Regions from separate parts of the Geodermatophilus sp. SYSU D00965 genome, predicted to be linked through region 1. Evidence: riboswitches for the same ligand, from Rfam matches in the RefSeq annotation. Region 1 holds a riboswitch; the other holds the start of a gene.
What was found. A riboswitch is a leader RNA that binds a small molecule or an ion and turns the genes downstream of it on or off. The one in region 1 is predicted to bind thiamine pyrophosphate.
Positions count from the first base shown of each region.

Region 2: it holds a riboswitch for thiamine pyrophosphate, as region 1 does, so the genes downstream of both, ACI789_RS19665 (ECF transporter S component) here and thiM (hydroxyethylthiazole kinase) in region 1, are expected to answer to the same signal.

Region 1 covers NZ_JBJGYQ010000008.1:127,613-134,559, forward strand. The annotation lists gene ACI789_RS09735 (flotillin family protein) at 1-914, shown strand, start outside; gene ACI789_RS09740 (TenA family protein) at 959-1,669, opposite strand; gene thiD (bifunctional hydroxymethylpyrimidine kinase/phosphomethylpyrimidine kinase) at 1,666-2,559, opposite strand; gene thiE (thiamine phosphate synthase) at 2,556-3,224, opposite strand; gene thiM (hydroxyethylthiazole kinase) at 3,221-4,018, opposite strand; TPP riboswitch at 4,011-4,105, opposite strand; gene ACI789_RS09760 (helicase) at 4,229-5,980, opposite strand; gene ACI789_RS09765 (alpha/beta fold hydrolase) at 6,079-6,924, shown strand.
Region 2 covers NZ_JBJGYQ010000023.1:20,169-27,115, forward strand. The annotation lists gene ACI789_RS19645 (DUF1697 domain-containing protein) at 1-342, opposite strand, end outside; gene ACI789_RS19650 (uracil-xanthine permease family protein) at 460-1,794, shown strand; gene ACI789_RS19655 (energy-coupling factor transporter transmembrane component T family protein) at 1,807-2,574, opposite strand; gene ACI789_RS19660 (ABC transporter ATP-binding protein) at 2,571-3,962, opposite strand; gene ACI789_RS19665 (ECF transporter S component) at 3,995-4,609, opposite strand; TPP riboswitch at 4,607-4,710, opposite strand; gene ACI789_RS19670 (Nramp family divalent metal transporter) at 4,854-6,146, opposite strand; gene ACI789_RS19675 (Mut7-C RNAse domain-containing protein) at 6,254-6,947, opposite strand, start outside.

The DNA.
Region 1 (6,947 bases):
CCGCGCAGCAGGAGCAGCTGCTCGCCGACGAGGCGATCGCCGTCGCCCAGCGGCAGCTCGCGCTGCGCCAGGCGGAGATCACCGCCGAGACCGACGCGGCCAAGGCCCGCGCGGCCGCCGCCGGACCGCTGGCCCAGGCCGCGCAGGACCAGGCGATCCTCACCGAGCAGGAGAAGGTCGCCGTCCGGACGGCGGCGCTGACCGAGCGCCAGCTCGACACCCAGGTCCGCCGGCCCGCCGACGCGCAGCGGTACAAGGTCGAGCAGGAGGCCGAGGGCCGCAAGAACGCCGCGATCCTCGCCGCCGAGGCCCAGCGGCAGGGCACGATCGCCGCCGCCCAGGCCGCCGCGGAGCAGGCCAAGCTCTCCGGTGAGGGTGAGCGGGCCCGCCGGTCGGCACTGGCCGAGGCCGAGGCGATCGAGGGCGCCAAGCGCGGTGAGGCCGAGCGGCTGCGCCGGCAGGCCATCGCCGACGCCGTCGAGCGGGAGGGCGCCGCGGAGGCGGCCGCCATCCTCGCCCGCGGCCAGGCGGAGGCCGAGGCGCTCGACGCCCGCTCGGAGGCGTTCGCCAAGTACGGCGAGGCGGCGGTCCTCGAGATGCTCGTGAAGGTGCTGCCCCAGGTGGTGCAGGCGGCCGCGGCCCCGCTGTCGAGCGTGGACAAGATGACCGTCATCTCCGCCGACGGCGCCGGCTCCCTCGGCCGCTCGGTGGCCGCGAACGTGGCGCAGGGGCTGCAGCTGTCCGGCGACCTCACCGGGGTGGACGTCGCGGCGCTGCTGCGGCGGCTCGGGGGCGCGGGCGGTGCCGTGGCCGGGGGTGGCAGCGCACCGGCGACCAACGGCGCAACGGCCGCCGACGGCGCGGCCACCCGGATCCCGATCGTGCCGGCGGACGGGCAACCGCCGGCGAGCTGACCGGGCCGGTCGGGGGTTCCCCGGCCGGGCCCGTCGGGTCGGGGTCAGATCGGGTCCGGCCAGCTCTCCCGCTCGTGCGCCGCGCGCCAGAACTCCAGCTCGTAGCGGGTGGCGACGGTGAAGGCGCGCAGCATGGCCGGCTGCGTGCCGGGCGCCTCGCCGGCGGCCGCGTCGACCAGCGCGCGGGCGGTGCGCGCGGCCTCCTGGAACCCCGGGGCGTCGTAGGCGGCGACCCAGCGCAGGTACGGGTGTCCGGGGACGAGCGCCGCGGTCCGCGCCAGGCGCGCGCCGACGTCGGCGTACACCCAGTAGCAGGGCAGCGCGGCAGCGGCGGCGACCGCGTACGGAGCCGTCGCCGCCGCGGCCACCAGGTAGGAGACGTAGGCCAGGCAGGTCGGTGAGGGCACCGGGTCGCCGCCCGGCCGGTCGGCCGGGGGCAGCTCCGCGGCGAGCAGGTCGGCGTGCAGTTGGCGCTCGACGGTCGCGGTCGTGGCCGCCGAGGTCGCCCAGAAGGACGCGGCGGCCGAGTCCGGGGCGCGGGTGGCGAGCAGGGCCAGCGCCCGGGCGTAGTCCGCGAGGTAGAGCGCGTCCTGCTCCAGGTAGTGCCGGAACGTGGCCGGGGCCAGCGCGCCGGAACCCAGCTCGGCGAGGAAGGGGAGGTCGTCGATGGCCGCGCGCAGGCCGGCCGTCGCGGCCCAGGCGCGCTCGGTGAACGGGGCTTCGGCGTCCCCGTGAGCGTTCGCGGCGGCGCTCACGACGGCCAGATCCCGGCGAAGTGGTGCACCGGCCCGTGCCCCGACCCGATGCCCAGGCCGGCCCCGGCGACCAGCGCGGCGTGCAGGTAGTCGCGCGCCGGGTCGACCAGCCGCGCCCAGTCGTCGGTGCGCCCGCGGGCGGCGAGCGCGGCGAGGGCCGAGGACAGCGTGCAGCCGGTGCCGTGCGTCGCCGTCGTCCGCACCCGGGGGCGGCGGCTCACGGTGACGGCGCCCGCGGTGGCCAGCACGTCGACGCTCTCCTCCCCGCCGAGGTGGCCGCCCTTGAGCAGCACCGCCCGCGGGCCGAGGGCCAGCAGCGCGGTGGCCTGCCCGGGGAGGTCGTCGACGCTCGTCGCCGGCGCCGCGTCGAGCAGCGCCGCCGCCTCGGGCACGTTGGGCGTGACGAGGTCGGTGACCGGCAGCAGGTCGGTGCGGACGGCGTCCACCGCGGCGTCGTCGATGAGCCGGTCGCCGCTGGTCGCCACCATCACGGGATCACAGACCACCGGGCCCGCCCGGCGGTCGGCCAGCACCCGCGCCACGGTCCGGACCACCTCCGCGCTGCCCAGCATGCCGAGCTTGGTGGCGTGCACCTCGACGTCGTCGAGCAGGGTCTCGAGCTGCGCGGCGACGAACGCCGCCGGCACCGGGTGGACGCCGGTGACCCCGCGGGTGTTCTGCGCGGTGAGCGCGGTCAGCACCGCCGTCCCGTACGCACCCAGGGCGCTGAAGGTCTTCAGGTCGGCCTGGATGCCGGCGCCGCCGCTCGGGTCGCTGCCCGCGACGGTGAGCGCGACCGGAACGCCGCTCGTGCTGCCTGGTTCGCTCCCGCGGGGCGCTCCGCTCCTCGCTCGTTCCTCGCTGCCGGGCTTCCGCCCCTGTCCGCTCATCGGTGGACCCCCACCGAGCGGCCCGCGTCGATCCGCGCCCGCAGCTCCCGGGCGGCGGCCGCGGGGTCGGGCGCGGCGCAGATCGCCGAGACGACGCAGATCCCGTCCACCCCGGTCGCCGCCACCTCCGCCGCCCGGCTGGCGTCGATCCCGCCGATCGCGACGGCGACCAGCCCCGCCGAGCGGGCGGCAGCCGCGAGCTCCCGGGTGCCCGACGGCCCCAGGCCGGGAGCCGCGTCGGGCTTGGTCGGCGTCGCCCACACCGGGCCGATGCCGACCAGGTCCACGATGCCCGGAGGCAGGGCCAGCGCGGCGTGCAGGTCCGCGGCGCAGGTGACGCTCAGCCCCAGCGGCGCGCCGGGGCCCAGCAGCCGCCGGACCTCGGCCGGCGGGAGGTCGTCCTGGCCGACGTGCACGCCCGCGCGGGCCAGCAGGGCGACGTCGACCGCGTCGTTGACCACGACCGCGACGTCGGGCCGGTCGGCCAGCGCGGCCTGCACGGCCCGGGTGAGGGCGAGCAGCTGCCGCCGGGACGCCGTCTTGTCGCGCACCTGGACGGCGGTGACGCCGCCGGCCACCGCGGCGCGGACGACGTCGGCGACCGGCCGGGGCCGGGCAAGCCCGGTGTCGGTGACCAGGTAGAGGGTCGGGTCGAACCCGTTCACCGCTCCTCCCGCACGTCCGCCCGGCTCAGGGACTCCCCGTCGAGGGCGTCGAGGGCGTCGAGCCAGGCCGGGGCGAAGGTGCCGGGCCCGTCGGCGACGTCGGCGGCGACCTCGGCGGCCAGCGCCACGTGCGCGTGCGCGGCCACGACGCCGGTCAGCGGGTCGTCGCAGACGGCGAGGTAGGCGGCGACCAGGGCGCCCAGCGCGCAGCCGGCGCCGGTGGTGCGGGTGAGCAGGACCGAACCGCCGCCCACCCGCACGGTCCGCCGTCCGTCGGTGACCAGGTCCACCTCGCCGCTGACCGCGACCACTCCCCCGGTGCGCCGGGCCAGGTCGAGGGCGGCCTCGGCCGCGGCGTCGGTGCTGTGGGTGCTGTCCACCCCGCGGCCGCCGGTGCCGGCCCCGGCCAGCGCCAGGACCTCGGAGGCGTTGCCCCGGACGGCGGTGGGTATCAGCTCGACCAGCTCGGCGGCCAGCGCCGTCCGGTAGGCCAGCGGACCGACCGCGACCGGGTCGAGCACCCACGGCGTCCCGGCCGCGCCGGCGGAGCGGGCCGCCAGCCGCATGGCCTCGGCGGTGCGCTCGTGCACCGTGCCGACGTTGACCAGCACCGCCGAGGCGACCGCGGCGAAGTCCCCGGCCTCCTGCGGTGCGTCCACCATCGCCGGTGCCGCGCCGGCGGCCAGCAGGGCGTTGGCCGTCATCGTCTGGACGACGGTGTTGGTCAGGCAGTGCACCAGCGGTGCAGCGGTGCGCAGCTCCTCGCGGGCCGCGCGCAGGTCGATGGCTCCCACGCCGTGACATCCCTTCGCCAGTACGAACTGGAGCAGGTTCGACGGGTGTGCTCTCAGCCCCGGGCGGGGGCACCCCGTGCCACTTGCGGTCCCGAACCTAACAACGTCACGGGCGGAAGTCCTGCGGCGCCGACTGGCGGGTTGCCGTGGTCCGAGCGCGCCGGGAGGCACGGGAACTCGCCACTCGGCGCCGCGCGGCCTCCCGGACGCTCAGTCGTTCCCGGTGAGCGCGGTCGAGGGCAGCCAGTCGGCGTCGAGCAGCTCGGCGATCTCCTGCAGGGACGACGTGTCCGCGCCCGCGGTCGAGCCGCTGACCGCCAGCCGCTCCACCATCACCCGCGCCACCTGCTCCTCCACGGTGTCCTCGGCGAAGGCGACCCGCCACGGCGAGACCTGCCCGTCGCGGTGGGTGCGGCCGGTGACCTGGCGGGCCTGGATGCCGGAGAACCGCGGCTGGTGGAACAGCCCGACCCGCGGCGTGGCCGAGGCGTGCGTCCCGGCGGGCAGCAGCTCGCCGGCGTGCAGGCTGATCGACGCGGTCACCGTGAAGACGCACACCGGCGCGGCGCCGGTCTGGAACCGCAGCCGCTCGGCCTCGACGTCGAACCGGTCGCGGCCGTAGATGGCGGCCACGGCGACGCCCGAGTCCAGCAGCGCCTCCCGGATCGGGTCGGCCGCCGTCTCCACGAACTCCACCGAGACGGCGACCTGCCGCTCGGCCTCCACCTGGGCCTTGACCCAGTCGACGGTCGCCTGTGCGCGGATCAGCCCGGCCTTCTGCCGGAACCGCAGCAGCGCCGCCCGGCCCCGCGCGGTCTGCCGGCCGCGGCGGGCCAGCTGCATCTCGGCGCGGAACTCCTGCCACTCCGACTCGTAGGCGGCCCGCTCCGCCGGCGTCAGCGACACCGGCGTCCCCGTGACCGACACCGGGCCCCACGGCGCCGGGCGGTGCAGCGTCGCCGGCGGGTAGCCCTCGGCCAGCCAGTCCTGCAGCCGGGCGAGGTCGGCGCGGCGGCGGTCGGCGTCCTCGGTCCAGGTCCAGCCGTACCGGCCCCGTTCCACGTGGAACCCGTGCTCGGCGAGCTTCGCCGGCAGATCGGCCCACGCGCGCAGTGGCTCGCCGTGCCGCTGGGCGAACTGCGGCGCCAGGTAGGGCAGCTCCAGCGGCGTGTGCGCGGGGGTGGCGGTGGCCGCGATGACGAACGGCGCGTCCTTCACCCGGCCGGCACCGGAGACCGCCTTCCAGTGCTTCCACCGCTGCGTCGTCGTGTGCCGCACCATGTGCGCCTCGTCGGCGATGACGACGTCGAACCGGAGCTTGGCGACCTTCGCCAGCCGGTCCCACGTGGTCACGCACCAGCGCAGGCCGCCGTCGCCGAAGCCGGCGATCGACCGCGTCCAGTGCGGGATGGTGATCGCCGCCGGGCGGTCCGCGACCACCAGCACCGTGCGGCCGCCGCGCTGCGCCACGACCTCGCGGGCGGCCAGGACGGCGGTGCCGGTCTTGCCCACGCCGGGGTCGTCACCGAGCAGGAAGACCCGGTGCCCGGCCTTCGCCGACGCGGCGATCGCGGCCGCACCGGTGAGCTGCTCGTCGCGCGGCTGCATGGGGCGGCCGGTGGGGACCGGGCGCGGCGTGGCGTTGAGCTCGTCCTCGAGGAAGCGCTCGAACGTGTACGGCGGCGGGTCGTAGGGCGCCAGCTCCGGCGGCAGTTCGCGGCCGACGTACACGTGGGCCTGCAGGTCCGGGCGCCACTGGGCCCCGGGCGCCGGCGCGCGGAACGGGACGGCGAGCACCCACACCCGCTCCCCCGGGCCGGCGACCGGGCGCTCCGGCGCCGGCTTCGCGGTGCGGCGGGCCGGTGCCGCGCGGCGGGCGGCGGTGCTGGTGGTCGTGCTGCGGGTGGTGGTCGAGCGGCTCTGGCTGGTCGACCGGGCTGTGCGGCGACGCCGTCCGGGCATGGGTGTGCTCCCCCTCCGTCGGCGCGGACGCCGACCGGTGTCTTCGTCGGCCGTCGACGGTAGGTGGGGCGGACGACGGGATCTGGTGGAATCGCCGGGTGACGGAGAACTCCGAGGAACGGCTGCACGCCCGGACGCTGGGCGAGCGCGGCCCGCGGGTGGTCTTCGTGCACGGCCTGTTCGGTCAGGGCAAGAACTGGACGACGGCCGCGAAGGGCCTCTCCGGCGACCACCGGGTGACCCTCCTGGACCTGCCCAACCACGGGCACTCGCCGTGGACCGAACGGGTCGACTACCTCGACATGGCGGGGATGGTCGCCGACGAGCTGCGGTCGTTCGCCGAACCGGTCACCCTCGTCGGGCACTCGATGGGCGGCAAGGTGGCGATGCAGGTCGCGGTGCGGCACCCGGAGCTGCTGCGCGCGCTGGTCGTCGTCGACATCTCCCCCACCGAGTACCCGGTGTCCGGCGGACGCACCGACGACCCCGACGAGGAGGCCTCCCCCTTCGCCGCGTACATCGCCGCCATGCGCGCGCTGGACCTCGGCGCGCTGAGGACCCGCGAGGACGCCGACGCCGCGCTGCGCACCGTCGTCCCCAGCCGGATGGTCCGCTCCTTCCTGCTGCAGAGCCTGGTCCGCGAGGGCCTCGGTGCGGACGGCGGATGGCGCTGGCGGCTGAACCTGGAGCTGCTGGAGCGCGACCTCGGGGAGCTGCGCGGGTTCCCCGAGCCGCCCCCGGGCGCCCGCTACGACGGTCCGGTGCTGTGGATCGCGGGCGCGAACTCGCACTACGTGCTCCCCGAGGACCGCGCGCGGATGGAGGAGCTGTTCCCCGCCACCCGGCTGGTGCGGGTCAAGAACGCCGGACACTGGGTCCACTCGGAGCAGCCGCAGGTGTTCCTGGAGACGCTGAAGCGGTTCCTGGAGCGCGTCGAGGGCTGAGCCGGCCGCGGTGCAGCCCAGCG
Region 2 (6,947 bases), on a different contig from region 1:
CTCGGGGTCCGGCGCCCGGGACAGGAAGGTGACCAGGTAGCGCGCCGGGTCGGTGGCGACGGCGCCGAGCGGGTCGGCGGCCACCACCGCGGCGACCTCCGTCCCGGTCCGGACCACGACGGGGGCCGCGAACCCGAACCGCTCCTGCACCGCGGCCTCGACGTCCGCGGCGAGCTCCTCGGCCGTCAGCGGGCTGTCGAGGACGACGTTGCCGCTGCGCAGGTGGGTGCGGACGGCGTCGTGCCCGCGTGCGGTCAGGGTCTCCCGCAGCTCGGGCATCCCCATCTGCCGCGCCCGACCCAGGTTGATGCCGCGCAGCAGCACCACGTAGCGCGTCGACACGGGCGGCACCGTAACGCGCCGACCTGCGGGTGCCGGGAACGCAATGGGGACGACACCGGTCCGGAACACGCTCCGGCGACCCTGCTGGCGGACCGCCGCCGAGCCCCAGGAGCCCCGATGGCCACGACCCAGCCGACGACCGCCCCGCCCTACGACCGCGCCGACCCCGACGCCCGACCGCCGTGGGGCGTCGCGGTGCCGCTGGGCCTGCAGCACGTCCTGGCCATGTTCACGTCCAACCTGACCCCGGCGATCCTGCTGGCCGGCGTCATCGGGGCGACCACGGGCGAGGCGGTGCTGCTGGTCCAGGCCGCCCTGCTGTGCGCCGGGCTGGCCACCCTGCTGCAGACGGTCGGCCTCGGTCCGGTGGGCAGCCGGCTGCCGCTGATGATGGGGTCGGGCTTCGCGTTCATCGCCGTCGCCGTCCCGCTGGCCGAGGAGTACGGGCTGTCCGCCGTCCTCGGCGGGGTGCTGGTGACCGCCGCCGTCCAGGTGGCGATCGCCCTGGGCATCCACCGGATCGCGTTCCTCTTCCCGCCCGTGGTGACCGGCACGATCATCCTGGTCATCGGCCTGGGGCTGCTGCCCAGCGGCGTCAACCTGGCCGCCGGCGGCGTCGGGTCCCCGGACTTCGGCTCGCCGGTCAACCTGGGCGTGGCCGCGCTCGTGCTCGTGCTGACCGTGCTGCTCAACCAGTTCGGCCGCGGCCTGCTGTGCACCGCCTCGGTGCTGGTCGCGGTCGTGGTCGGCTACCTGGTGGCGATCCCGCTGGGCCTGCTCGACCTCTCCGGCGTCGGCGACCGGCCGCTGGTCGCCGTCCCTGCCCCGTTCGAGTTCGGGCTGTCGTTCCCGGTCGTCGCGGTGCTCTCGATGGCGGTGGTCGGCGTGGTCAACATGGTCGACTCGGTGGGCACCGTGCACGCGGTCACCGAGGGCGGGGCGGGGCGTCCGGCCACCGCCCGCGAGCTGCGCGGCGGCATCCTGGCCGAGGGCGGCAGCGCCGTCCTCGGCGGGGCCTTCGGCGCGCTGCCGACGACGATGTTCAGCCAGAACATCGGGCTGGTGGCCCTCACCAGGCAGATGAGCCGGCACGTGGTGACCATCGGCGCGCTCGTCCTCGTGGGGCTGTCCCTGCTCCCGCAGGTCGCCGCGGTGCTGGCCGCGATCCCGCCGGCGGTGCTCGGCGGCGGCGTGCTGGTGCTGTTCGGCATGGTGTGCGCGATCGGCGTCCAGCTGCTCAGCAAGGACGGCCTGGACACCCGGGGGCTGCTCATCGTGGCGCTGTCGGTCGGCCTGGGCCGGGGGATCGCCTCCGCGCCGGACGCCGTGGACCGGGTGACCGGCGAGTGGGGGGCGCTGTTCGACTCGGGGATCGTCGTCGCGGCCGGGGTCGCCGTCGTCCTCAACCTGGTGCTGCCCGGCCGGCCGCGCCGTCCGCACCTGGGAGCCTGACCCGCGGCGACCTCAGCCGAGCAGCGGGTCCCAGGCGCCGCTGGCCACGCTCGCCGCCACGGCCGCCGCGCAGACCGCGACGGTCCCGGCGACGAACCAGCCGTCGCGGGGGCGCAGGACCGAGCCGCGGGCGTTGGTCCGGGGGACGCCGGAGTCGAACCCGCGGGCGTCCATCGCCGTCGCCAGCCGGGTGCCGCGCCGGATGGCGGCCACCAGCAGGGCGAAGGCGGTGCCGGCGAGCAGCCGGGCCGCGGCGACGGGGTTCGCCCCGGCGTCGACGCCCCGCGCCCGCCGGGCCAGCCGGATCGTCTCCCACTCGGCGGCCAGCAGCGGCACCAGGCGCAGCGCGGCCAGGGCGCCGTAGGCGAAGCGCGGCGGCACGCGCCAGTGCAGGGTGAGCGCGTCGGCCAGCCGGACCGGGTCGGTGGAGGCGACCAGCAGGACCCCGGGCAGCGCCAGGGCGACGACCCGCAGGCCCCAGGTGGCGCCGCTGAGCCAGGCATCCGCGCCGTCCAGCGCGCCGAAGGCCACGTTGACCCAGGCGACGCCGGCCGCGCTCAGCAGCAGCGGCCAGGTCCGGCGCGCGACCTCCCGCGGGGCGGTCAGCCCCGCGGCCGGCAGCAACGCCAGCTCGGCGGCGAGCACCACCGCCGGGGTGACCGGGTCGCCGCTGACCAGCAGCACGACGGTGAGGACGGCGATGGCGGCCAGCTGGGCGACCGGGTTCACCGCCGACAGCGGGACCGGGCGCACCGGCCCCAGGGCGAGCGGCGGGGTCACGGCACCGCCACCCGGGCGCCCAGGCTCAGCACGTCGTCGGCCAGCGCGGCGACCACGTGGACGTCGTGGGTGACCAGGCACAGGGCGCGGTCGCCGTCCTGCTGCTCGGCCAGCAGCGCGACCAGCTCCGACCAGGTGTCCCGGTCCTGGCCGAAGGTGGGCTCGTCGAGCACCAGGACCGGCGGCCGGGTGGCCAGCGCGGTGGCGACCGACAGCCGCCGCTGCTGCCCGCCGGAGAGGGTGAACGGGTTGGCCTCGGCCAGCGGCGCCAGGCCGAGCCGCTCGAGCAGCTCGTCGGCACGCCGGTGGGCCGCGCCCTCGCCCGCGCCGGCGCGCAGCGGACCCAGGGACAGCTCGTCGCGCACCCGTCCGGTGAGGAACTGGTGCTCGGGGTGCTGGAAGACGGTGCCGACCCGCTCCACCAGCTCGGCGGCCCGCCAGCGGGACGGCGGCCGGTCCGGGCGGCGCAGCCCCGCCGTGAGCGCCGGCCCGGCGGTGACCCGGCCGGTGGTCGGCGCCCGCAGGCCGGCCAGCAGCAGCGCCAGCGTGGACTTGCCGGTGCCGTTGGGGCCGGTGACCGCCAGGGTCCGCCCGGCCCGCAGGACGGCGTCGGTCGGCGGCAGGGCCGGGGCGGTCGAGCCGCGGTGGGTGAACCCGGCCGCGTCGGCGGCCAGCAGCACCGCCCCCGCGGGGGAGCTGCGCCGCACGGGCAGGCGCAGCGGAGCCGGTGCCCACCCGGGGCCGTGCTCGGCCACACCACCCCCCGGCAGCAGCTCCACCACGCGGTCGACCAGGGGCAGCCAGGCCGCGGCGTCGTGGTCGACGACGACGAGCGTGGCGCCGCGGTCGGCGACCGCCCGGGCCACCGCGCCGCGGACCAGCTCGGCGCCGGCCGGGTCCAGCTGCGCGGTGGGCTCGTCGAGCAGCAGCAGGCCGGGGCGCGGGGCGAGCGCGCCGGCCAGCACCAGCCGCTGCTTCTGCCCGCCGGACAGCGCGCCGGTGGACCGGTCCCGGCCCAGGTCGAAGCCGACCGCGGCGAGGGCGGCGTCCACGGCCGGCCCGATCGCCGCGGGCGGGGTGCCGACGTTCTCCAGCCCGAAGGCGACGTCGTCCCCGGCGCGGGTCATCACCAGCTGCGAGTCGGGGTCCTGGAAGACCATGCCGACGCGCTGCCGCCGGCGGTCGGGCGGCTCGCCGTCGACGGTCAGCACGCCGACGACGTCCCCGCTCTCCGGGTCCAGCAGGCCGCCCAGCGCCCGCAGCAGCGTGGACTTGCCCGAGCCGGAGGCCCCGGTGAGCAGCAGCCGCTCACCGGGGGCCACCGTCAGGTCGACGTCCCGGACCGCCCAGGCCCGCCGGGTGGCGTGCCGGAAGCCCCACCCGGCCACCCGGACGGCGGCCGGGGACCCCCCGGTCAGCGTCAGACCCGGGTGCGGCCGGAGGCGAACGCCGACAGCGCACCGCTGCCGGCCAGCGCGCGGGTCAGCGCCATGCTGCCCGCGCCCGCGACGACGACGGTGCCGGCCACGACGAGCGCCACGTACGTCGTCTTCCAGCCCGCGGTCCAGTCCGGGTAGTAGTAGAGGAGGTCCAGGACGGCGGCCATCGCGCCGGCCAGCGCCGCGGACAGCAGTGCCTGCGGCCACCCGAAGCGGCGGTACCGGAAGGCGGCGAAGCCGGCCTCCCCGGCCAGCCCCTGCAGCAGGCCGTAGACGATCGTCGTCGTCCCCCAGGCCGAGCCGAGCAGCGCCGAGACGATCGCGGCGACCAGCTCGGCGAACAGGCCCGCTCCGGGCTTGCGCACCACCAGCGGGGCGAGCACCGCGGGGACCAGCCAGACGCCGTACATGAACGCCTGCCCGGGCGGGAAGGCGGCGAAGGCCGTTCCGGTACCCGCCCACAGCAGGCCCCAGGCCCAGAAGACGACGCCGAAGGCGACGCCCAGGACGGCGGTGACGACGATGTCGACGGTGCGCCAGCGCGAGCGCCCCCCGGTGGGCGCAGCCGACGACGGACGGACGGCCTGGTCGGCCATGACTTTCCTCCAGACTCCCTGCGCCGGCATGACCCGGATCAGGTTCGAGGGTCTGCGGGAACCCGCACTCTCAGCGCCGAAGCGCTCCCCTGCTGTGTGTTCGGTTGTGCGACCAGCCTAGACCGTTCCGCCGCTGCCGCCGTCCGCCGGTGCCCGCTGCCGCTGCCCGGACACGATCATGGCGCCGTGACCACCGGAGGGGGCTCCGGAGTGGTCACCGCGCCATGATCGCGGGGGAGGTCCTTCAGCCGAGGACGAAGCCCAGCAGCAGGTGGGCGTTGAGGCCGATGATCAGCGCGGCGACGACCGCCCCGGCGATGGTGGTGACCGGCCGGTTGACCCAGTTGCCCATGACCGAGCGGCGGGCGGTCAGCCACAGCAGCGGCACCAGCGCGAAGGGGATGCCGAAGGAGAGCACCACCTGCGACCAGACCAGCGCGGTGGTCGGGTCGCCGCCGAGCAGCAGCACCGCCAGGGCCGGCGCCAGGGTGACCAGCCGGCGGGCGAGCACCGGGATGTGCCGGCGCAGGAAGCCGGCCATGACCACCTGCCCGGCGTGGGTGCCGACCGAGGAGGAGGCGAACCCGGAGGCGAGCAGCGCGACGGCGAAGGCCAGCGCGGCGCCGGTGCCCAGCTGGTCGCCCAGCCCGGCGTGCACGCTCTCCAGCGACTCGATGCCGTCGTCGGCGGTGAACAGCTGCGCGGCGATCACCAGCATCGCGGCGTTGACCAGCCCGGCCAGGCCCATCGCGACCAGGACGTCGACCCGCTGGGCCCGCAGCAGCCGGCGCCGGCCGGCCTCGCTGCGCCCGGCGGTGACCACGTCGCCGTACCGGCCCGGGGTCAGCGCGGAGTGCACGTAGATGACGTGCGGCATGACGGTCGCGCCCAGGATCCCGGTGGCCAGCAGCAGGCTCTCCGAGCCGGCGAACGAGGGCACGAGGCCGCCGGCGACCCCGCCGACGTCGACGCCGGAGCTGACCAGCGTGTAGCCGAAGCCCAGGCCGATCACCAGCAGCAGCCCGGCGATCACCCGCTCGAACGGCCGGTGCCCTCGGGACTGCGCGGCCAGCAGCACGAACGCGACCACGGCGGTGATCACCCCACCGATCGGCAGCGGCACGCCGAACAGCAGGTTCAGCGCCACCGCGCCGCCGACGATCTCGGCCAGGTCGGTGGCGATCGCGACCGCCTCGGCCTGCAGCCACAGCCCGCGGGTGACCGGCCGGGGCAGCTGCTCTCGGCAGAGGGTGGCCAGGTCCCGGCCGGTGGCCAGCCCGAGCTTGGCGGTCAGCGACTGGATGAGCATCGCCATGAGGTTGGCCGCCACGATGACCCACAGCAGCGTGTAGCCGAACGAGGCGCCGCCGGCGAAGTTGGTCGCGAAGTTGCCCGGGTCGACGTAGGCCACCGCCGCGACGAACGCCGGACCCAGCAGCGGCCACAGCCGCCGCCGTCCGGACCCGGAGGGTGCCGGTCTCGGCGCGCCGACCAGCGTGGTCGGCAGGACGGCGGCCTCGGTCTTCGACAGGTACACGGCGGCCTCGCAGGAGCGGCGCAGGTGGATGGGCGCTCCTTCCTGTGCCCGCCGCGGGTGACACGTGCGGGCCAGCCCGTGGCCCCCGGGGGCCGACCTGGCGGGCCCTACCGGCTCGCCGTCCGGACCAGCGCGTCGATCCGGCGGGCGTGCGCGCCGCGCCAGTAGACCCGGTCGCAGGCCGGGCAGCGGGAGAACTCCTCGTAGGTCCGCCTGGTACCGGCGGGCAGCCGGTCGGCGACGTCGGCCTTGGCCACCGGCAGCAGCCGGGCGCCGCAGGCGGTGCAGCGGGTCAGCGGCGCCAGCGGGGGAGCGAACCGGTCGAGGACGTCGGCGAGCTGGTCGTCGGGCCGGGCGCCGCGGACCAGCGCCCCCGACGGCAGGGCCCGGCGCATGAGCAGGCCGCGGTCCTGGGTGAGCAGGGCGCGCTCCTCGGCGGTCGCGCGGACCACGAGGTCGGCGTCGTCGGCGTCGTTGGACCACGCCGCGTCCAGGCCGAGCAGCCGCAGCCGGCGGGCCAGCGCCCCCAGCCCGACGTCGAGCAGGAAGCCGCCGGCCGGCACCGGCTGCGGCCGCGGGACCTCGGCGACCTCCACGGTGCTGCCCGGCCGCGTCCGGTCGGCGACGCCGGCGGGGGCGCCGTCGACCCGGAGGCCGCCGACCTCGGTCAGCGGCACCCCGGCCGCCTGGACGACGTGGCCGAGCGTGGCGTCGGGGTCGAACCGCATCCGCCGGACGCCGCGGTGCCGGTCCCGTCCCGGCAGGAGGAAGCGCAGCGGCGGCGGGACGAGGACGTCCACC